DNA from 3 places in the Amycolatopsis sp. ATCC 39116 genome. Region 3 is predicted to be linked to each of the others. Evidence: riboswitches for the same ligand, from Rfam matches in the RefSeq annotation. Region 3 holds a riboswitch; each other region holds the start of a gene.
The links. Region 3 has a riboswitch for S-adenosylmethionine ahead of thrC (threonine synthase). Riboswitches for the same ligand answer to the same signal wherever they lie in the genome.
Positions count from the first base shown of each region.

Region 1: linked by a shared signal. The riboswitch ahead of AMY39116_RS0320125 (methionine ABC transporter ATP-binding protein) and the one ahead of thrC (threonine synthase) in region 3 are both predicted to bind S-adenosylmethionine.
Region 2: linked by a shared signal. The riboswitch ahead of AMY39116_RS0339785 (aminotransferase class V-fold PLP-dependent enzyme) and the one ahead of thrC (threonine synthase) in region 3 are both predicted to bind S-adenosylmethionine.

Region 1 covers NZ_AFWY03000018.1:98,145-105,740, forward strand. The annotation lists gene AMY39116_RS0320110 (4-(cytidine 5'-diphospho)-2-C-methyl-D-erythritol kinase) at 1-206, opposite strand, end outside; gene AMY39116_RS0320115 (TetR/AcrR family transcriptional regulator) at 216-785, opposite strand; gene AMY39116_RS0320120 (DHA2 family efflux MFS transporter permease subunit) at 929-2,344, shown strand; gene AMY39116_RS0320125 (methionine ABC transporter ATP-binding protein) at 2,392-3,405, opposite strand; SAM riboswitch class I at 3,593-3,684, opposite strand; gene rsmA (16S rRNA (adenine(1518)-N(6)/adenine(1519)-N(6))-dimethyltransferase RsmA) at 3,750-4,610, opposite strand; gene AMY39116_RS0320135 (resuscitation-promoting factor) at 4,903-6,303, opposite strand; gene AMY39116_RS0320140 (TatD family hydrolase) at 6,577-7,407, opposite strand; gene metG (methionine--tRNA ligase) at 7,404-7,596, opposite strand, start outside.
Region 2 covers NZ_AFWY03000080.1:10,389-17,984, reverse strand. The annotation lists gene AMY39116_RS0339785 (aminotransferase class V-fold PLP-dependent enzyme) at 27-1,349, opposite strand; SAM riboswitch class IV at 1,384-1,498, opposite strand; gene AMY39116_RS0339780 (potassium/proton antiporter) at 1,545-3,023, opposite strand; gene AMY39116_RS0339775 (helix-turn-helix transcriptional regulator) at 3,356-4,045, opposite strand; gene AMY39116_RS0339770 (penicillin-binding transpeptidase domain-containing protein) at 4,090-5,667, opposite strand; gene ileS (isoleucine--tRNA ligase) at 5,726-7,596, opposite strand, start outside.
Region 3 covers NZ_AFWY03000033.1:67,805-75,400, reverse strand. The annotation lists gene holA (DNA polymerase III subunit delta) at 171-1,151, opposite strand; SAM riboswitch class I at 1,288-1,420, shown strand; gene thrC (threonine synthase) at 1,434-2,699, shown strand; gene AMY39116_RS0327415 (ComEC/Rec2 family competence protein) at 2,749-5,061, opposite strand; gene AMY39116_RS0327410 (ComEA family DNA-binding protein) at 5,097-5,852, opposite strand; gene AMY39116_RS0327405 (DegV family protein) at 6,051-6,914, opposite strand; gene octT (diglucosylglycerate octanoyltransferase) at 6,925-7,596, opposite strand, start outside.

The sequences.
Region 1 (7,596 bases), on a different contig from region 3:
GTGGGCACAACCTGCTCACCCTCGCCGTAGACCTCGACACCCGGCTCCTCGGCCAGCGCGACGGTGACCTCGTCGGTCAGCGAAAGCGCGTGGAAGACGGTCGTCAGGTCGTGGAAACCGTCCGGGCGCAGGTCGCCGACCGACAGGTGCAGGTTGATCTTGGAGGGCACCCTGACGGTGACAGGTGGCGGTACGACGGCGAGCACCAGTCAAGCCTACGTGCCCGCCGGAGAGCGCGGAGAGGCAAGCTCCAGTGCGACGCGCAGCGCCACGTCGGCCGACTGCTCGCTCGGGTTTTCGTCCAGGAACTGCGGGTTGTTGCCGAGCATGAGCGCGACCAGGGCGAGCCGGGAGCGCAGCTGGTCCTCGGGGCTCGCGTCGGCGGGGACGAGGAAGGTGAACAGCCCCTTCATCCGTGTCGCGAGCACGTGCCCGGCGTGCAGGTCCTTCAGCGCGGGCTGGTTGTCCTGCATGAACCGCATGATCGGGCCGAACCGGCCCTGGATCAGGTCGGAGAGCCTGCGCAGCAACTCCTCGCGGGCCTGCGCGGGATCGTCCTGGGCCCGCGCCCACTCGATGATCTCGTCGAGCGAGGCGCCGATGTCCTCGATCAGGCTGTGGACGATGTCTTCCTTCGTCCGGAAGTGGTAGTAGAGCGCGGCTTTGGTCACCCCGAGCGCTTCCGCGATCTCCCGCAACGACGTCTTCTCGTAGCCCTGCTCGACGAACAGGTCCAGCGCGATCTGCTGGATGCGCTCGCGCGTGTCGGTCCGCCGCCCCGCCATGACCGTCCTTCCTGAGGAACTCTCAAACTTGCTTGACGCCCGGCTAGGAATGGGCCTACCGTGTCGGCAGCGCCATTACTTGTCGGCCGACTAGTAATGCTTGCTCTCAGTCTAACCCAGTTCTCCACCAGGGGGTTTCCACCATGACGACAACCACTCCGGCGCCGGTGACGGCGCCGGCCGACTCGAGGAAGTGGTGGGCGCTCGCCGTCGTCGGGCTCGCCCAGCTCCTCGTCATCATCGACACCACCATCGTCAACATCGCGCTGCCCACCGCGCAGGCCGACCTCGGCATGTCCGACGTGGCCAGGCAGTGGGCGATCACCGCCTACACGCTCACCTTCGGCGGTCTGCTGCTGCTCGGCGGACGGCTGGCCGACCGGCTGGGCCGCAAGAACACGCTCATCGTGGGCGCGCTCGGCTTCGCCGCCGCGTCCGCGCTCGGCGGGATGGCCACCGGCTCGGGTCTGCTCATCGCCGCCCGCGCGGCCCAGGGGGTCTTCGCCGCGCTGCTGGCGCCGTCCACGCTCTCGCTGCTGACCATCACCTTCACCGAGGCGAAGGAACGGGCCAAGGCGTTCGGGATCTACAGCGCCATCATGATGTCCGGCGGCGCGGTCGGGCTGGTCGCCGGTGGCGCGCTGGCCGAGTACGCGTCCTGGCGCTGGTGCCTCTACGTGAACCTGCCGATCGCGGTCGCCGCCGCCATCGCGGGCTGGTTCGTGCTGCCGAACGTGCCGGGCCACCGCTCGACGCGACTGGACTGGATCAGCGGCGCGCTCGGCAGCGCGGGGATCGCCGGGCTTGTCTACGGCCTCTCCGAGGCCGCGACCCGCGGCTGGGGTTCGGCAGTGGTGCTCGGCACGCTGGCCGCGGCGGTGGCGCTGCTGGCCGGGTTCGTGTTCCGGCAGGCCCGGGTCCGGAACCCCCTGCTGCCGCTGCACGTCCTGGCCGACCGCGCCCGCTCCTCGGGCTTCCTGACCATCGCCGTCGCGGCCTTCGGGATGTTCGGGATGTTCCTGTTTCTCACCTACCAGCTGCAGGCGATCATGGGCTTCGGCGCGCTCGGCGCCGGCCTGGCGTTCCTGCCGTTCCTGCTGGGCAATGTCACGGTCTCGACGCTGCTGACGCGCCGGCTGATCCCGCGGACCGGGCCGCGCCCGCTGCTGGTGACCGGGCTCCTGCTGATGGCCGCCGGGCTCGCCGGGCTGACCCAGCTGTCGGTCGACACGTCCTACTGGGGCCTGGTCCTGCCGGTGGAACTGGTGCTGGGCGCGGGCGCCGGGCTGGCGATGCCGACGGTCATGAACATCGCGACCGCCCGGGTGGAGCCGAAGGACTCGGGGGTGGCGTCGGCGTTCATCACCACGTCCCAGCAGGTCGGCGCGTCGATCGGCACGGCGTCGCTGAACACGATCGCGGCGAGCGCGACCGCCTCGGTCGCCGGCCTGGCCCTGCCCGCGGCGACCGTGCACGGCTACGCCGTGGCGAACGGCTGGGCCGCGGCGATCGTGGCCGCGGGCGCGATCGCGGTCGGGGTCCTGGTGCGGGGCAAGTGAAAACGAGGAGGGGCGCCCGGCCGGGACGCCCCTCCTCGCGTGCCTGGTCAGGCCGCGACGATGCTCTTCGGGCCTTCCTTCGGGTGCACGACGTGCGCTCCCCGGTCGGCGATCCACGCCAGCGCCGCGTCGGCCTGGCTGCCGTTGACGCCGACGCGGAAGCGGGCCACCGGGGTGTCCCCGACGCGGGTCAGGCCGCCGCCGATGGTGGCGAGCTCGACCTCGAACCGGGCGGAGGCCTCGGGCAGCAGCGCGCCGACGGCCGCGAAGCCGATCAGCACCACGTCGACGGACCGGTCGTAGCTCGACGACTGGCTGCGCGGCGTGTCGATCGGGGGCAGCAGGCTCTGCGCGACCTTGCTCGCCGGGTTGGCCAGCAGCTCCAGCACGGTGCCCTGCTCGACGAGCCGCCCGTCCTCCAGCACCGCGACCCCGTCGCAGACGCGCCGCACCGCGGCCCCGTCCTGGGTGGTGAGCAGCACCGTCACACCCAGCTCCGCGCGGGCACGGTCGAGGACGGTCAGCACGGCGCCGGTCTCCTCGGCGCCGACACCGGCGGTCGGGTCGTCGGCGAGCAGCACGGCCGGGCCCGCGGCCAGCGACCGCGCCAGCGCGACGCGGCGGCGCTGGCCCGGGGTGAGTTCGCTCGGCCGCAGCGCGGCGCGCTGGGTCAGGCCGGCCAGGTCGAGCAGGCGGCCGACGCGGCTGCGCCGCTGCGGGCCCTCCAGGCCGAGCTGCTCCAGCGGGGCCGCGACGTTGCCCGCCACGGTGCGCTCGGCGTGCAGCACCGGCTGCGCGTCCAGCACCGCGACCTGGCGGCGCACCTCACGCAGCTTCCGCCCGTCGAGGCCGGTGGTGTTCAGCCCGTCCAGGCGGACGACGCCGCGGTCGGGCTTCTCCTGCAGGGCGATGCACCGGGTGAGGGTGGACTTGCCGGAGCCGGCCGGGCCGACGACGCCGAACAGGGCGCCGGCGGGCACCTCGACGCTCACGTCCCGCAGGGCGTGGACGGGCTTGGCGGCACCGGGGAAGGACTTGGTCAGGTTTTCGACAGTGATCACGAATGGCTCCAGCACAACGGGCGCGAACGCGCCGACCGCACACCAAGGAGACCGTCTACAGAGGACGGTCAGGCGAAGTCAGGAAATGGTGGTGAAGGGAAAGCGGTCAGCGACGACACGCACAGACCGTGCGACGACATTCGTCGACGACGCGGCGCCTCGTGAGCATCGTGCGGTACACAGGAATCCTCCATCGGTCCTGGCGTTAGCACCTGCCCCCGGGTGGGGTGGTTGCTGCGGCTTCGGCGAGCCAGGTCTCTCAGCCGCTCGGGATGGATACCTCAAAGAGTAGAACGGACTTCACATCTTTTTGGCAAGTCCCTGGTCCGGATCAGGGTGCGAGATCACACAAACGGTGGTAAGGACTTGCTCGCGGCGATCTTGGCGAAGTCCCTTACCCCCAGTTGCTCGCCCCGAGCGCGGGGGTCGACGCCGGCCGCGCGGAGGATCGCCTCGGCCTTCTCCCCCGAGCCCGCCCACGACGACAACGCGGCACGCAGCGTCTTGCGACGCTGGGCGAAGGCGGCGTCGACGACGGCGAAGACCTCGTCCCGGTCCGCGTCCGACACCGGTTCCGCGGCGCGCTCGAAGCCGACGAGCGCGGAGTCGACGTTCGGCACCGGCCAGAACACGGCGCGCGGCACGGGCGCGACCTTGCGGGCCGGGCCGTACCAGGCGAGCTTCACGCTCGGGACGCCGTAGGTGCGGCTGCCGGGGCCCGCGGCCATCCGGTCGGCGACCTCCGTCTGCACCATCACCAGGCCGTGCGCCAGCGACGGCAGCTCGGCGAGCAGGTGCAGGACCACCGGGACGGCGACGTTGTAGGGCAGGTTGGCGACGAGGTGCGTGGGCTGGTCGGCGAGGTCCTCGGCGGCGAGCTTCAGGGCGTCCTGGATGTGGACGGTGAACCGGGCGGCGGCCTCGGGGGCGCGCTCGGCGACCGTGGCCGGCAGGCGCTCGCCGAGGACCGGGTCGATTTCGACGGCGGTGACGTGCGCGCCCGAGTCCAGGAGGCCGAGCGTCAGCGAGCCGAGGCCGGGGCCGACTTCGAGGACGTGGTCGCCTTGGCCCACCCCGGAGAGGTCGACGATGCGGCGGACGGTGTTCGGGTCGTGCACGAAGTTCTGGCCGAGCTTCTTCGTGGGACGCACGTCCAGCTCGGCGGCCAAGCCACGGATCTCGGCTGGTCCGAGCAGTGCTGTCACGGGGATGGATCGTAGCCGCTACGCGGGTGTCCAGGGCGCCGGGCTTCGCTTCGCTACGCCCGGGTCTGCTCCTCCCGAACCCGATCTTTCAGTGTTCGGTTGCCGAGACACCGCGTCAAGCCGGGAAAGCGTGGCTTGACCCGGTGGCTCGGCAACCGATTTGGCTGGGGATCGGGTTGCGGGAGAGGGGTGGTTCGGGGGGTTTCGGGCTTTCGTTGCCGGGTGCCGGTACGCGGGAAAAAAAGATGACCCCGGCCACCGGCCGGGGTCATCATGTGTGTGCTGTCGGGGATCAGCTGGTGGCCTTGGCGCCGCAGACGGGCCAGGCGCCGTAGCCGCCGCGGTCGTCGCGCACCTTGGTCGCCACCGCGATCTGCTGCTCGCGCGTGGCCTGGTGCGGGTAGGCCGCGTACTGGTCGCCGCCGTAGGCGTCCCACGTGCTCTTGTTGAACTGCAGGCCACCGTAGTAGCCGTTGCCGGTGTTGATCGACCAGTTGCCGCCGGACTCGCACTTCGCGATGGCGTCCCAGATGGCGCTGTCGCTGATCACCGGCTGCTTGGTGCCGACCCGGACGATCTTCGGCTTGGCCTCGACGATCACCTTCGTCGAGAGCTCCTCGCGGGCGGTCTCCTTGCCGTTGCGCTTGGTGATCCGGTAGGTCACCAGCTTCTTGCCCGCGGTGCCCGGGTCCTGGACGACCTCGTCGCCCGCGTCGAGGGTCGCGTCCTTGATCTCCTGGACCGGAGGATCGATGTCCTCTTCCTGGTTGATCACGGTGACCCCGGTGCGCGAGATGTGCACCTCGGCGCCGTTGGTCAGCTTGAGGGCCAGGCCGCCCTCGATCTCGTCGTCCGGGCCGAGCGACATGCCCTGCTCCGCCAGGAACTCCTCCGCGGTGATCGCGGTGGTGCTGATCTGCCGGGGGGCGGCGTCGCCGTCGTAGACGGTGATGTTCTTGAGGGTCTTGACCTCGACGGTCGCGCCGTCGAGGGGCAGCTCCGCGTCCAGCGGCATCGAGTACGCGGTGCCCGGGCCGAACTGGCCGCTCAGGCCCAGCTGCGTGATGGCTTCCTGCAGGCTCGTCGCGCGAACCCAGGACTCGCGGGCGACCCCGTCGACGACCAGGTTCAGCTTGCGGCCGCGCTCCAGCTTGATGACGCCGCCGTCACCGACCGGCGCCTGCGGCGAGGGGGACAGCGCGTCGTGCTCACCGACGGTGAGACCGGCGTCCTCGAGGACCTCGCCGACCGTCTTGCCGAAGCTGTGCACGGTCTGCGTGTGGCCGTCGACGTCGACGGTCACGCTCTTGTTCATGGCCAGGGCGGCGGCGCCGCCACCGGTGAGGCTGATCAGGAGGGCCAGGACCGAGCCGCGGAGGAACCGCCGCTTCCAGGTCTTGACCGCGGAGACGAGGGCCTTCTCCGGCTCCTCCTCGGCCTCCACGGCGGCCGTGCGGTCCTGTGCGGCCGCGTCCGGGATGGCGAGGGCCGGGAGCATCGTGGTCTCGGCGTTGATCAGCCGGATCAGCTCGTCGACGTCGATCTCGGCCTCGGCCATGAGATCGTCCGCGTCGTTGCCCAGCACCGTGCGGATGTCGTGCTCGGTGACAGCCAGGTCGTCCGAGAACGCGTCGGCGTCGGGCCAGTCGAGGGTGCCCACCGCGCCACCACGGCTGGACTCGAACCAGTCCATCGCCTCAGTCGGACGCGCGTCGGCCCATCTACTACCAGTCACAGCAGGTCGATCCCTTTCGCACTACGGCTCCCGAAGTCTTCGCCATCCCCGATCCCGACCTGCACTGGCTTGACTCCGGGTGTCCCGCTCTTCGCCCGGTTGGAGCGATCATGCGGCACGGTCACGGGACAGTAACGGACCCCGCGAGGTTGCGCAAACACCGGGCGGAATGTCGTGGCGTTCGTCACTCCTCCAGGTGGATGGTTGATTTCCACGGATGTCGCAGTCCGTTCAACCCGCTGTGACGGACGGCAGCCGGAACACGCGTTCGGCCGTCTCCGACACCGCCGAACAGACCTGTTCCAGCCCCTCCGAACGGAGGTCGGCGAGGAACGCGACCGTATAAGCGGTGCAGTACGGCTCGTTCGGCCGTCCGCGGAACGGGTGCGGCGTCAGGAACGGCGCGTCGGTCTCGACGAGGAACTGCCCGGAGGGCACGAGCCGCGCCGCGGCCTGCAGCGCGCGGGCGTTGCGGAACGTGACCGTGCCGGCGAACGACAGCACGTACCCGGCGTCCACGCACCGGCGTGCGATGTCCTCGTCGCCGGAGAAGCAGTGGAACACCACGGTCTCCGGCGCGCCCTCCTCGTCCAGGATCCGCAACACGTCGGAGTGCGCGTCCCGGTCATGGATCATCAGCGGCTTGCCGACCCGCTTGGCGAGGTCGATGTGCCAGCGGAACGCCTCCTGCTGGGCGTCCGGCGGCGAGTAGTCCCAGTAGTAGTCCAGACCGGTCTCGCCGACCGCGACCACCCGGTCCTGGCGCGCCAGACGCTCTATTTCGGACTGTTCCGCCTCGCCGAAGTCCTTGGTGCGCGTGGGATGGATGGCCACCGCGGCCCACACCCGCTCGTCCCAAGTGGACGCTTCCGCGGCCCAGCGGGCGGCGTCCAGGTCGTCGGCGACGGTCACCATCCGGGTCACCCCGGCCGCCGCGGCGCGGTCGGCCAGCTCGGCCACGTCGGCCGCCGTGACCGCGCCGCAGGCGTCCAGGTGCGTGTGCGAGTCGACCACCGGCGCCGGCAGGCGCTCCGGCACCGGTGGCCGTTCCTTCTTGCTCACTGCGCGATCGGGGCCCACTCCGGACCGGTCTCGCCGAGCTTCGGGTCGAGCTTGGCGAACAGCGGCGTCGGCTTGGCCAGCGGGCGGCCGACCTCGATCGGGATGGACTCCCAGCGCGCCTGCTCGGCCGCGTAGTCGCCGGTCAGGATCGGGTTGATCCGACCGGGGATGTCCAGGTCCTCGACGTCC
Region 2 (7,596 bases), on a different contig from region 3:
ACCCGGGGAACAGCCGCGGCGCCGGCTCAGCGCAGGAAGTCCGGCAGCGGCCGCGGGTCCGGGCACGGCGCCCACCGGCCGTCGACCACGCCGTACGTCCACCGCGCGCCCCGCGCGACGATCTGCCGCAGCGCGGTCACCAGCCGGTCGACGTGCTCGGTCGTGGTGCCCAGCCCGAGGCTCACCCGCAGCGCCTGCTGCCCCTCCCCGCCGCTGCGCTCCACCAGTCGCCGCACCGCGATGTGCGCGCAGAACGCGCCGTCGCGGACGCCGATCCCGTACTCGGCCGACAGGACCGCCGCCACCCAGCCCGGCTCGAACCCGTCGAGCACGAAGCTCACCGTGCCGACCCGCTCCGCCGCGCCGTCGAACAGGCGCAGCTCCGCCAGCCCCGGCACCGCGGCGAGACCGCGTGTCAGCCGCTCCAGCAGCTCCCGCTCGTGCGCGGCCACCGCGTCCCACGACGCCGCCAGCTGCTCGCACGCCACGCCCAGCGCGTACACGCCCACGGTGTTGGGCGAACCGGCCTCGTGCCGCTCCACCCCGCTCTGCCAAGCCACTCCGAGGCCGTCGCCGTCGCGGCGCACGGACTTCGTCGCCCCGCCTCCGGCCAGGTACGGGTCCGCCGCGCGCAGCCAGTCGCCGCGCCCGATCAGCGCGCCCGCGCCGAACGGCGCGTACAGCTTGTGCCCGGACAGCACCACGTAGTCCACGTCCAGCTCCCGCACCGAGATCGGCCGGTGCGGCGCGAGCTGGGCGCCGTCCAGCGCGATGCGCGCGCCGTGCCGCCGGGCCACCGCCGCGATCTCGGCCACCGGCAGCAGCTCGCCGGTCACGTTCGACGCGCCGGTCACGACCACCAGCCGCGGCCCCTCCGGGCACTCCGCGAGCGCACTGTCCACAGCGGACACCGCGGCCAGCCGCGTGTTCGGCAGCGGGATCCGGCGCACGTTCGGGCCGCGCCAGGGCAGCAGCGCGGCGTGGTGCTCGGTGTCGAACAGCACCACCGACGTGTGCCGCGGCAGGCTGCGGGCCAGCAGGTTCAGCGCGTCGGTGGTGTTGCGGGTGAACACGACCGCGTCCGAGTGCCGGGCGCCGACGAACCGGCGCAGCACGTCGCGGGTGCGCTCGTAGACCTTTGTGGACACCTGCGAGGCGAACCCGGCCCCCCGGTGCACGCTCGCGTAGTGCGGCAGGAACTCGTCCACCGCGCGGCGCACGGCCTCCAGGCACGGGGCGCTGGCCGCGTGGTCGAGGTTGGCGTAGTCCAGCTCCCCGCCGGTGACCAGCGGGACGGCCGCGGCGGCGGTGACGGCGGGGGTGGTGACGCGTTCGAGAGCGAGAGTCATCGGAAAGGCTCCTCGGGTCCGGGGACCCGCAAGGGGTCCGCGCTTGCCCGTCGCACCTCGCGACGAGCCAGGTCCTCACCCGGGGCACCCCACCGCGGAAGGAGGGTTGCCGGCCAGCGAGCCGGGGCTTGGCGCTGGCACTCATGACCTACGCGGACACAGTAACCGATCGCCCCCGCCGCGCGCCAGCGGGTCTCAGTTGCCGGACTCGCCCTTCCAGCGCGCCAGCGGCCCGGCCCGGTCCACCGCGCGGATGCGCCGCTCCGCCGCCTCCCGCGCGGACTCGGTGCTGACGATCAGGATCTGGTCGCCGCGCTGCAGCCGGTCGGTGCGCTGCGGGGTGAAACTGCGGCCGTCGCGGACGATCAGGCTCAGCGACGCCCCGGCGGGCAGCCGCAGCTCCGACAGGTACACGCCGTGCAGGCGCGAGCCGTGCTGGATCTTGACCTGGAGCAGCTCGGCCTGCAGCTCGTCCAGCGGCGCGGCGTCGACCTCGATCTCCTTCGGCTCGGTGTCCGCCTTCAGCCGCAGCACCCGCGCGAGCGGGCCGAGCGTGAGGCCCTGCACCAGGGTGAGCACGATCACCAGCACGAACACCGCGTCCACGAGCCGTTGCGCGCCGGGCATCTCCTGGGAGAGCGGGATCATCGCGAGCACGATCGGCACCGCGCCGCGCAACCCGGCCCAGGACAGGAACACCTGCTCGCGCACCGGCACCTTGAACGGCAGCTGTGACACCAGCACCGACACCGGCCGCGCGAACACCAGCACCACCGCGGCCGCGATCAGGCCCGGCACGATCGACTCCAGCAGCCGTTCGGGCGAGGCGAACAGGCCCAGCAGCACGAACAACCCGATCTGGGCGAGCCAGCCGAGCCCCTCGGCGAAGGACAGCGTGTCCGAGCGGTGCGGCAGCCGCGAATTGCCCAGCACGACCGCCGCGACGTAGGTGGCGAGCAGGCCGGAGGCGTGCAGCAGCTGCCCGGACGAGTAGGCCACCACGCACACCGCGACCGTCGCGAGTGGATAGAGCCCGGTGGCCGGCAGGGCGGCGCGGCGCAGCGCCCACGCCCCGGCCAGCCCGAGCAGCAGCCCGAGCACCAGGCCGGCGCCGAGTTCGTAGACCACCAGCAGCGGCAGCGACCAGTCGATCCGGGTGCCCTCGGCCAGCACGACGACCGCGATGTAGGCGGGGGCGTCGTTGATGCCGGACTCCAGTTCCAGCGCCCCCACGATCCGCCGGGGCACGCCGACGCCGCGCAGCACGGAGAACACGGCGGCCGAGTCGGTGGAGGCCAGCACCGCGCCCCACAGCAGCGCCATCCGCCAGTCCAGGCCGAGCAGCCAGTGCAGGGCGGGGCCGGTGATCGCGATGCTCAGCCCGACCGCCACTGTGGACAGTGCCACTCCCTGGCCCAGCGCGGGTTTCACCGCCGACCAGCGGGTGGTCAGGCCGCCCTCGGTGAGGATCATGACGAGGGCGGCCAGGCCCAGCGCCTGGGTGAGGAACGGGTCGGAGAACTGGATGCCGAACCCGGCTTCGCCGAGCAGCACGCCGATCGCGAGGTAGAGCAGCAGCGACGGCAGGCCGAGGCGGGTGGAGAAGCGGACCGCGAGCACGGCGGCGAGCAGGACGGCCGAGCCCAGCCCCAGCACGACCGGCAGCTCGCCCACCCGCACCTCCCCTGCCCGGATTGTCAGGCTTCAGGATAAGGAACCGAGGAGCCGGACCGCGCCCCGGTGGGGTCTTCCGGCATGTCAGGGCCGCTTTTCTCTTGTCCCGCAACAAGATCGCGAGCGGGTGCACGGAGTACCGGGGCGAGCACCTTGCGCACCGCCTCGTCTCGACGGCAGGTGCGCACACGATGACGACGAGCGCGCGGCCGGGCGGCGCCGGTTGCACCGCATGCCGCTCCCGGCCGCGCGAACACGGCGGGCCAGCGGCGGGCACCGGTGGCCGGCGGGACGTGCCTCACGGCGCAGCCCCTGCCAGGGCCACACCAACCTCAGGCCACCCCAGGGCGATCAGCAGGCAGCTCCGCACCCAGCAGCGCCAGCGGCTCCCCCGCCGCCTCGGTCACCACCACCGCCCGATCCGGCCGCCGCACGAACCAGCCCGCCTCCACGCCGCGCGCGAACAGCGCCGCGGGGAGTGCGCCGCCCAGGTGGTCGCGGCGCTCGGTCCAGTCGAGGCACGCCCGCAGCAACGGGCGCCGCCCGGCGGGGATCGTCACCCCCAGCTCGCCGAGCACCGAACGACCGCGCCCGGTCAGCGCGAGGCCGTTCCCGTCGGAGACCAGTCCCGTCCGGATCATGCCGTCACGCAGGGCGACGCCCACCGTGCCGGCCAGGTGGTCGTAGCAGGTGCGCGCGAACGCCAGCCGCCGCACGCGCAGCGACTCGCGCAGCCCCGAGGCGGACCGGTGCCCGGCGTGCTGCGCCAGGTGCTCGATCAGCTCGGCCACCCGCGGGTCGGCGATCCGCACGTAGGCGTGCCGCCCCTGCTTCACCCCCGCCACGAACCCCGCCTCCTTCAGGCGGCTGACATGCTCACTCGCCGTCGACGGCGCGATCCCCGCCGTGCGGGCCAGCTCCCCGACGGTCCACGCCCGCCCGTCGAGCAGGGCGAGGCACATCGCCGCCCGGCTCGGGTCGGCGAGCACCGCGGCCACCTCGGCCAGCGCGATCGTCTCCACACCGGCCACGGTAGTAGCCGCACACGTCGGCCGCGGCCGAAACGTCAGCCCAGCGCGCCGAGGAAGGCCGACGACACGGTGACGGCCGGCTTGGAGGAGTCCGACCCGAGCAGCAGCACCGCGAACGCCACGTCGTCGCGGTACCCGGCGAACCACCCGTTCGCCTGGCTGCCGTCGCCGAACTGCGCCGTGCCGGTCTTGCCGTACACGACGCCGTTGCCGCGCAGCCCGGTCGCGGTGCCGCCGGTGACGACCTCGCGCATCATCGTCCGCAGCGCGGCGATCACGTCCCGGGACGGCGCCCGGTAGCCGGTGTTCACCGACGTCTCCAGCTCCTGCCACAGCCGCGGCGTCACCTCGTCGCCGCGCGCGACGGTGGCCGCCATCAGGGCCAGGCCGAACGGACTCGCCTGCACGGTGCCCTGCCCGATCGCGGACTCCACCTGCTCGGCGCCGCTGGTGGTGGCGACCACCTTGCCCGCCTCGGTGGTGATGCCCGGGATGGCGAAGTCGGCGTTGAGGCCGAACCCGCTCGCCGCGTCGGCCAGCGCGTCCGGCGGCAGCGTCGACGCGAGCTGCGCGAACGTGGTGTTGCACGAGTGCGCGAACGCCGAGTGCAGCGGCAGCGGCGGAAAGGAGAACTGATCGTCGTTGGGGATCGTGCGCTGCCCGATGCGCGCGGTGGCCGGGCAGTCCGCGATCGTGTCCGCGGTGGCCGCGCCCGACTCCAGCAACGCCGCCGCGGTGACGATCTTGAACGTCGACCCCGGCGCGTACAGGCCGTTCAGCGCCTTCGGCTCGGCCCCGGCCGCCGCGTTCTGGGCCACCGCGAGCAGGTCGCCGGTCGAGGGCTGGATCGCCACCAGCATCGCCGGGTACGCCGCCGAGTCGACCGCCCGCTGCGCCGCCGCCTGCGTGGGCAGGCTCAGGGTCGTGGTCAGCGCCGCCACCTCGACGTCGCCCTGGCCGAACAGCGTTTCCTGCACCGCGCCGTCGACATCCGTGCTGACCACCGACCAGCCGCCCTGCGACCGCGCGGACACCGTCCGCTGCAACGCGGGCACCAGCAGCGGCGCCACACCCGGCTCCGCCACCTGCGTGCCCGACGCCTGCCAGGTCAGGACGGGCCTGCCGTTGCGGTCGACCACGGCGTTCTTGCCCGCGCGCGTGCGCACCGCGAGCTGCTGTCCGGCGCGCAGCTTCGGGTGCACCACCGCGGGGCTCCAGTGCACGAGCCAGCGGCCGTCGGCGGCCACCAGGTCGAGGCTGTTGTCGTAGGACCACACCTGCCCGGCCGCGATCGTCCAGCTCACCTGGAACGTCGCGGTGGCCCGGGTGGCGGCGGGCGTGACCTGGCCCAGCCGCGCCGAGACGGACATCGGGGCCAGGCCGCGGCGAGCGTCGGCGATCAGCACGCTCGCCGCGCGCGGGTCGTCGGTCAGCGCCGCCGCCGCGTCGGCGTCGCCCTCGGCGAAGGCGAGCAGGAACCGGGAAGCCACCGTGCCCGAGTCCTCGGCGCCCGAGCCGCTGGCCTGGGGTTTGTCCGGCGAGGACCCGCCCCACACGACGACAACGGCCGCCACGACGATCGCGACGACCGCTGCCGCGCCACCCGCCAGCACCCACCTGCGCCAAGTCACCGGCGAAACCCCCTGTTGGTGTTTCCCCGTCTGTCGGTGATCAGGAGGCCTTCGTTACCGCCACAGTGATCTTGTCGCCGTCGCCGACCGCGCCCGCGAAACCGCCGTCCACGTGCCCGTACGACACCGAGTTCGCCAGGGTTTCGCCCGCCACGAACTCCTCGTGCGCCTTGGCCGCGGCGACCACGTCCGCCGGCGCGTCCACGGTCAGCGCGATCCGGTCGGCCACGTCGAGCCCGGCGTCGCGGCGCGCCTGCTGCACGACGCGGACCAGGTCCCGCGCCACGCCCTCGGCGGCCAGCTCCGGGGTCACCGCGGTGTCCAGCTGGACCAGGCCGGAGCCGCCGGGCAGCTCCGCGGTGGCGCCCTCGTCCTTGGCGACCAGGCGCCGCTCGTACTCGCCCTCGGCGAGTTCGATGCCGGCGGCCACCACGGCGCCGGACGGCGAGGTGGTCCAGTCGCCCGCCTTGACGGCCTTGATCACCTTCTGCACGTCCCGGCCCAGGCGCGGCCCGGCGGCGCGGGCGTTGACCGCGACCTCGAACCGGCCGTGCGCGGCGACGTCCGTGCTCAGCTCGACCGACTTGACGTTGACCTCGTCGGCGATGATGTCGGTGAAGTCCGCCAGCGCCTCCGCGTCATCGGCGGCGATGAGCATCTTCGCCAGCGGCAGCCGCACGCGCAGCTTGTTCGCCTTGCGCAGCGACAGCGCCGACGAGCACACCTGCCGGACCCGGTCCATCGCCGTCACCAGCGCGGCGTCGGCGGGCAGCTCGTCGACCAGCGGCCAGTCCTGCAGGTGCACCGACCGGCCGCCGGTGAGCCCGCGCCACACCACCTCGGTGGTCAGTGGAAGCAGCGGCGCCATCGTCCGCGACACGACCTCCAGCACGGTGTGCAGGGTGTCGATCGCGTCCTTGTCACCGGCCCAGAACCGCTCGCGCGACCGGCGCACGTACCAGTTCGTCAGCACTTCCAGGAAGTCGCGCGTGGTGGCGCAGGCGCCCGCGACGTCGCAGGTGTCCAAAGCGGACTGCACGTCGGTGACCAGCTCGCCGGTCTTGGCCAGGATGTAGCGGTCCAGCACGTGCGTGGAGTCGGTGCGCCACTGACCCTCCACGCCCTCGGCGTTGGCGTAGAGCGCGAGGAAGTAGTAGGAGTTCCACAGCGGCAGCACGGCCTGGCGCACCGCGTCGCGGATGCCCTTCTCGGTGACGATCAGGTTGCCGCCGCGCAGGATCGGGCTGGCCATCAGGTACCAGCGCATCGCGTCGGAGCCGTCCCGGTCGAACACCTCGTTGACGTCCGGGTAGTTGCGCAGCGACTTCGACATCTTCTGCCCGTCGGAGCCGAGCACGATGCCGTGCGAGACGCAGGTGCGGAACGACGGCCGGTCGAACAGCGCCGTCGCGAGCACGTGCAGCGTGTAGAACCAGCCGCGCGTCTGCCCGATGTACTCGACGATGAAGTCGCCCGGGTAGTGGTGCTCGAACCACTCGGCGTTCTCGAACGGGTAGTGCACCTGGGCGTAGGGCATCGAACCCGAGTCGAACCACACGTCCAGTACCTCGGGCACCCGGCGCATGGTGGACTTCCCGGTCGGGTCGTCCGGGTTGGGCCGGGTCAGCTGGTCGATGTGCGGGCGGTGCAGGTCGGTGGGCCGCACGCCGAAGTCGCGCTCCAGCTCGTCCAGCGAGCCGTACACGTCCACCCGCGGGTAGGCCGGGTCGTCCGACATCCACACCGGGATCGGCGTGCCCCAGTAGCGGTTGCGCGAGATCGACCAGTCGCGCGCGTTCTCCAGCCACTTGCCGAACTGGCCGTCCTTGACGTGCTCGGGGTACCAGGTGATCTGCTGGTTCAGCTCGACCATGCGGTCCTTGAACGCGGTCACCTTGACGAACCACGACG
Region 3 (7,596 bases):
AACTCACGCTCGTTCCGAGCGATGATGAGCCCGCCCCACCTCACACCAAGCAACCGCAGTCCGACTCGCGCACCGAACTCAGCGCTCGTCCCGAACGCCGAAACCTTCCCCACCCCACCGCGCCCCGCTTCCAGGAGCCGAACGGCCGCGGCCCGACCGCGGCGCTGAGCTCAGCGCTTGTCGCGGGCGGCGGCGAGTTCCAGGACGGCCCGTTCGAGCGCGTAGGCCGGGTCCGCGGCCTGGCCCTTGACCTCGGCGTTCACCCGCGCCACCACGGCCATCGCGTCGGCCAGTCCGGCTTGGGTCCACCCGCGGGACTGCCCCTGCGCCTTGCGGATCTTCCACGGCGGCATGCCCAGCTCACCGGCCATCTGGTTCGGGTTGCCGCGGCCGGCCGCCGACACGCGGGCGATGGTGCGGACGGCGTCCGCGAGGGCGTCGGCGATCAGGACGTGCGCCACGCCGATCTGGAGCGCCCACCGCATCGCTTCGAGCGCCGCGCCGCGCTCGCCCGCGACGGCCTTTTCCGCGACCGCGAAGCCCGTCACGTCCGCGCGGCCCCGGTGGTAGCGGCGCACGGCTTCCTCGTCGACCCGGCCGCCCGAGTCCGCCACCAGCTGCGACGCCGCCGCGGCCAGCTCTCGCAGGTCGGATCCGACGGCATCGATCAACGCGGCCACCCCGGCCGGGTCGATCTTGCCGCCGGCCTGCCGCACCTCGTTGCGGACGAACGACTCCCGATCGGCCGGCCGGGTGATCTTCGGGCACTCGGTGACCTGGGCGCCGGCCTTGCGCAGCGCCGCGGGCAGCGACTTGGCCGCCTTGCTGCGGCCGCCGCCGGTGTGCACGACGACCAGGACGACGCCGTCGGCAGGCATCTTCGCGTAGGCGAGCACCGCGTCGGCCAGCTCCTGGCCGATGTCCTGCGCGCCTTCCAGCACGATGACGCGCCCCTCGCTGAACAGCGACGGGCTGACCAGCTCGGCCAGGCCGGGCGGGGTGAGATCGGACACCCGGACCTTCGTCAGCTCGGCCGTCGCGTCCTCTCTGCGTGCCTGTTCCAGGGCGGCGCGGACGGCGCGCTCGACGAGCAGCTCCTCTTCGCCGAGCACGAGCTGCAGGGGGGCGGAGGTGGTTGCCGGCGCGGTCACGGTTCAGATCCTCCCACGGACCACCGACAGCTCCGGAGCGTGATGAAACCCGCAGGGGCATGGCGTGCTCCGAGCGTGGTGCCGTATGTTGTCAACCAGGCATCGCGCGAGCGCGACAGCCACCACAACCGAATACCGCTCATCCAGAGGGGCAGAGGGAACGGCCCGACGAAGCCCCGGCAACCGGCGTCAGCCTGTCATCTCGATTCCGCGAGGTAGCTGACGATCACGGTGCCAATTCCGGCCCGCGTCAGCGGGGCAGATGAGGAAAGGAACCTCGCGATGACTGCAGCCCTCGATTCGACCACCACCCGTCGCACCGTCGACCTCGGCCCGGCCGTGGAACTGGTCTCCAAGGAAGAGGGCCACCGCCAGCCGCTCGCCCCGGAGTTCGTCTCCGCCGAGGACTTCTCGCCGCTGGAGGTCGCCTACGACTTCGGTCGTGTCCGCCGCGAGGACATCGAGGCGGGGCCGCGCAACATCTGGCGCTACAAGCGGCTGCTGCCGGTGCCCTCGAACGTCGAGGAGATCCCGAACACCGAGCCCGGCTGTACCAGGCTGGTGAAGGCCGACCGGCTCGCCAAGGCTCTCGGTGTGAAGAGCCTGTGGGTCAAGGACGACACCGGCAACCCCACCCACTCGTTCAAGGACCGCGTCGTCGCCGTCGCCCTAGCCGCCGCTCGCGAGTTCGGTTTCGACACCCTGGCCTGCCCGTCCACCGGCAACCTGGCCAACGCCGTCGCCGCGGCCGCGGCCCGCGCCGGCTGGCAGTCCGTGGTGCTGATCCCCTCCTCGCTCGAGCGCGCCAAGGTGCTGACCACCGCGGTCTACGACGGCAACCTGATCGCTGTCGACGGCAACTACGACGACGTCAACCGCCTCGCCACCGAGCTGGCCGCCGAGCACGAGAACTGGGCGTTCGTGAACGTCAACGTGCGCCCCTACTACTCCGAGGGCTCGAAGACGCTCGCCTACGAGGTCGCCGAGCAGCTCGGCTGGCGGATCCCCGAGCAGATCGTCGTGCCGATCGCCTCGGGCTCCCAGCTGACCAAGGTGGACAAGGGCTTCCGCGAGTTCGCCAAGCTCGGCCTGGTCGACGACACCCCGTACAAGGTGTTCGGCGCGCAGGCCGCCGGCTGCTCGCCGGTGTCCGCGGCGTTCCGCAACGGCCACGACGTGGTGCAGCCGGTCAAGCCGGACACCATCGCCCGCTCGCTCGCGATCGGCAACCCGGCCGACGGCCCCTACGTGCTCGACACGGTTCGCCGCACGGGCGGCGCGATCGAGGACGTGACTGACGAAGAGGTCGTCGAGGGCATCCGCCTGCTCGCCCGTACCGAGGGCATCTTCACCGAGACCGCCGGTGGTGTCACCGTCGCGACGGCGAAGAAGCTCATCGAGGCGGGCAAGATCGACCCGGACGCCGAGACCGTCCTGCTCATCACCGGTGACGGCCTGAAGACCCTGGACGCGATCGAGAACGAGGTCGGCCCGAAGGCGACGGTCCCGCCGTCGGCGGCGGCCGTGCACAAGGCCCTGGGTCTCTGACAGGTCCCGGGTCTCTGCCAGGCCCGGCGCCTCTGATCAAGGTTCCACCTCACTTTCCCCGGCGAACGACCGCCGGTCCGGTCTGGTCGGGGATCACCGCGGTGTCGCCGTCGGTGTCCGTGCGGGCGATGAGCGCACCGTCCGCGGTCAGGGTGTCGAGTGTCGTCCGGTTCGGGTGGCCGTAACGGTTGCCCGAACCGACGCTCACCAGCGCCAGCCGCGCGGACACCGCGGCCAGGAACTGGGGCAGCGAGAACCTGCTGCCGTGGTGCGGCACCTTCAGGATCTCGGCGTGCAGATCCGTTCCGGCGGCCAGCAGGTCGGCTTGTGCGGCGAGTTCGACGTCACCGGTCAGCAGCACGCTGCCGGCCGGTGTGCGGGCTCGTAGCACCACCGAGCTGTTGTTGATTTGTGTGCCGTCGTCGTCCTCCCCTTCGGACACGTATCTGGGTCCCAGCACTTCGAGGCTCAGCGCCGGCCACTCGAGCCGCCGGCCCAGGTCCAGTTCGAGCAGCGGGACCCGGTGGCGGGCCGCGATCTGGCCGGCCTGCCGCCACGCCCAGCCGGGCTGCCGCCCGGGCCCGACCGCGATCGCGCCCACCGAGCGTCCCTCGAACACCGAGTCGAGTCCGCCGATGTGGTCGGCGTGCAGGTGGCTCAGCACCACCAGCGGCACCCGCTCGATGCCCAGCCGGTCCAGACACCGGTCGGCCGGCCCCGGCTCGGGCCCGGCGTCCACCACCACCGCCCGTCCGGGCTCACCGGTGGCGAGCACGAGGCTGTCGCCCTGACCGACGTCACAGGCGACCACCGCCCATCCCGGTGGCGGCCAGCCGGGTGCGATCACCTTGCCCGGGACGACGAGCAGCAGCACCCCGGCCAGCACGAGCGCCAGCAGCACCCGCAAGCGCCGACGGCGCAGTGCCAGAACCACGGCGATGGCGACCACCAGCGCGAGAAACCCGCCCCACCAGCCGCTGGGCCACGCCAGCACCGCACCGGGCACCTCCGACGCCCGCCGCGCCACGACGATCAACCAGCCCGCCTCCGGCCCGGCCAGCCGGACGATCAGCTCACCTCCGGCAGGCCACGCGGTCGCGACGACCGTCGCCAGCACCCCGAACACGGTCGCCGGAGCGACCGCCGGCGCGGCCAGCACGTTCGCCGCCACGCTGACCAGGCTGAGCTGCCCGGCCATCCCGGCCACGACAGGCGCTGTCACGACGAACGCCGCCGCCGGAACCGCCAGCCCTTCGGCGAAGCCCGGCGGAACGCCGCGCCGCTGAAGGCTCTCCGCCCACCGCGGCGCGAGGAGCACCAGCCCGGCCGTCGCGATCACCGACAGCGCGAAGCCGAAGCTGACGGCCATCGCCGGGTCCCACGCCACGAGGACGCAGGTCGCGGCGGCCAGTGCGGGGACGACTGAGCGTTCCCGCCCCAGCGCCAGCGCCAGCAGGGCGATCGCGCCCATGACTCCGGCCCGCAGGACGCTCGGCTCCCCGCCAGCCAGGACCACGAACCCGGCCAGCGCTGCCCCGGACAGCGCCGCGGACAACCGTGGTCCTGCCCGCAACAGCCGTAACAGCAGCAGCACGGCGCCGCACACGATCGCGACGTTGGACCCGCTGACCGCCATCAGGTGCGTGAGGCCAGCGTCAGTGAACTCGCGGTCGAGCCGTTCGGACAGCCCGCTCGTGTCGCCCACGACGAGCCCCGGCACCAGCCCGGCCTGCTCCTCGGGCAGGACCGCGCACGCGTTGCGGAGCGCCTCACGCATCGATTCCGCGGCGCGCTGCCACCAGGGCGCCTCCGTGGCTTCCACGGGCGGCCCGCGAACGTGAACCGCGGCCACGGTCAGGTCGGCGTCCCGCGGCGGGGCCAGCTCGCCGCTCGCGGTGACCTCCTGACCCGGAATGATCTCGCTCCACGTTGCGAACGGCGCGAGCAGCGCGACCCGTCCGGTCGAGACCACCGGCTCAGCGTGACGTTCCGCGTGCAGGACGTCGGCCGCGATCACCACCGACCTCGGCCCGGCCTGCTGATCTGCATATCCGGCCGACCGCACGGGTTTCGGACGTTCCGTCACCAGCACCCGCAGGGTCACCTCCGTGCCCCGCTGCGCGAGGCCGTGGAGCGGGTCGTGCTCCGCCCGGTTCAACCGGAGGCCGAGCGGACCGGCGAGCAGGAGACCGGCCACGAGCAGCGCCGCCGCGCCCGCCCACCAGCGCGACCGGGCCGGACGCAGCTTGATCAGCAGCCCCAACGACACCAGCACCGCCGCGGCGCCGCACGCCAGAGCCAGCCACCACGTCCACAACAGTCCGAGCAGCGCTCCGAGCCACAGCGACAACGCGGCCGGCACCAGGCGAAAGTCATGCCGGACAACAGGTTCCGTGATCACGAGACCGTCACCTGCTCCCGCAGCCGGGACAGTCGTGTCTCGCCGATGCCCTCGACCTCACGCAGCTGGTCGACCGACCGGAACGACCCGTGCTTCGTGCGCCAGTCGATGATGCGCTGGGCAGTGACCTCGCCGATCCCCGGCAGGGCGTCGAGTTGCTCGGCGCTGGCCGTGTTCAGGTCGACGAGCGCGGGGGCGCCGCCGCTCTCGGCCGGTTGCTGCACGCCGGCAGGCGGCGGGATGCCGACGTAGATCTGCTCGCCGTCGGCCAGCTTGCGCGCGAGGTTCAGCGCCGTGACGTCGGTGCCCTCGATCGCGCCGCCTGCCGCGCGGAGGGCGTCCGCCACCCGCGCACCGCCGGGGACCGTGACCAGCCCGGGGTTCCGGACCTTGCCGACCACGCTGATCACCAGCGAACTGTCGGCGACCCGGCTGGCCGATGCGCTGACCGGCGCGGGCCGGTCCGGCGCCGCGGGCAGCACCGGCGCGCGTTCGACGGGCGGACTGCCACCGAGGAGCGCGATCGACGTCCCGACGAGCACCAGGACGGCGACCAGGGCCAGCAGCACCGTGGTCAGGCGCCGCCGCTGAGGGCTGCCGGTGAGCGACTCGGGCACCCAGCGCTCGACCAGCCGCCCGACGGCACCCGGCGGCCCGGTGTCGCGGTCGGCCGCGAGGGCCTGACCGGCGAGCTGCTCGAGCCGGCGGTTGACGGGAATGCCCGGCGATTCCGGGGCTGATCGTTCGAACACGCATTCGACGCTAGGGGGCGCGGAGAGGAGGGAGAAGTGGGAATCGCGGAGGCTGTGGACAAGTGGGGGTCTGTGGACAAGTGGCGCGTTCTGCCGCGGTGCCAGGGTTTTCTGTCGGTGGCGTATGGCAACGTGGAAGGGTTTGGACGCAAGACCCAAAGCGCTTGCGCGAAAAGGGTTCCTGAGTCCCCGGGAAGCTCAGCGGCTGCCAGGCCCGCCGGGGTTCCGTTGCACGACAACGCCGACGACGCCCGGCCCGGTGTGCGCGCCGATCACGGCACCCAGTTCCGACACCACGCAACCCTCGACGACGGTCAGCCGCTCCTCGATGCGGTTCGCCAGTTCCACCGCCCGCTGCGGCGAGGCCAGGTGGTGCACCGCGACCTCGACCGGCTCTCCCCGCGCGGCCTCCTCCGCGAGCTCGACCAGGCGCGCGGTGGCGCGGTTCATCGTGCGCACCTTCTCCAGCGGCTGGATCCGGCCGTCGTCCAGGTGCAGCACCGGTTTCATGGCCAGCGCGGTGCCCAGCAGCGCCGCCGCCGCGCCGATCCGGCCACCCCGCCGCAGGTACTCCAAGGTCTCGACCACGAACAGGGTCTCCGAGCAGTGCACCGCCGCCGTCGCGGCCGCTTCCACCTCGGCCGCCGACGCGCCGGCCGACGCCGCCCGAGCCGCGTGCAGCGCCGCGAACCCCAGCGCCATGGCGGTTCCCCGCGAGTCGACGACCCGCACCAGGTCCGGCCCGACCTCCTGCGCGGCCAGCACCGCGGACTCCCAGGTCCCGGAGATCTCGCTGGACAGGTGGATCGACACGACCGAGTCCGCGCCCGCCTCCAGCGCTTCGCGGAAGGCCGCGGCGAACTCGCCGGGCGTCGGCCGCGAGGTGGTCACGATCCGGCGCTGCCCCAGCGCCTCGGCGAGCGCCGCAGCCCCCACCTCGACACCGTCGAGCGCGGCGACCCCGTCGATGAGGACGTGCAGCGGGACGACGCGCAGGGCGTGGCGCTCGGCGAAGCCCTCGGGCAGATGGGCGGTGGAATCCGTGATGACGGCAACCGGCACGACGGTCAGCCTACGTGCCGGCAGGCGATTCGCCGGGGGCCAGGAGCGGACCGATCAGCGCGGCCATCGCCTTGCCCACGAGCGCGTGCCCCTCCCAGCCCCAGTGCATGCCGTCCGGGTTGCCGCGACCGCTCAGGACGTGTTCCCCCACGACCTCGGCCAGGTTCAGCAACGGCACGTCCACCCGCCGCGACCAGGCGGCGATGGCGGCCGCCGTCTCCTCCCGGCCAGTGTGCACGTTGCCGTAGGACGACGCGCGGTGGACGCTCGGCAGGACGGCCACGATCGGCAGCTCCGGCCGCAGGATGCGCAGCGCGTAGACCGCCCGGTCGAGGTAGTGCACGGTCAGCTTCGCGGGCAGGACCCGTGGGCGGCCACGCATCGCGACCGCCAGCCGCGGCTGGGCGGCCAGGTACGCCTTGCGGACGGTGCGGCGGAGCCCGGACGGCCGCAGGTATCGCAGGCCGCCGCGCAGGTAGGTCGGCAACGGCGACGGCAGCGTGTCCATGCTCCCCACGGCCAGCACCACGACGTCGGCGTGCTTCAAATCGGCCCACACCCGCGGGTCGCCGATCATCGCCCACCACGCGTCGCGCGCCGTCCAGCCCGCGGACGCCACGAGCTCCGCGCTGCCGCCGAGAGCCGCGGCGGCGATGTTCGGCCACAGTCGCGGCTCGTCGGC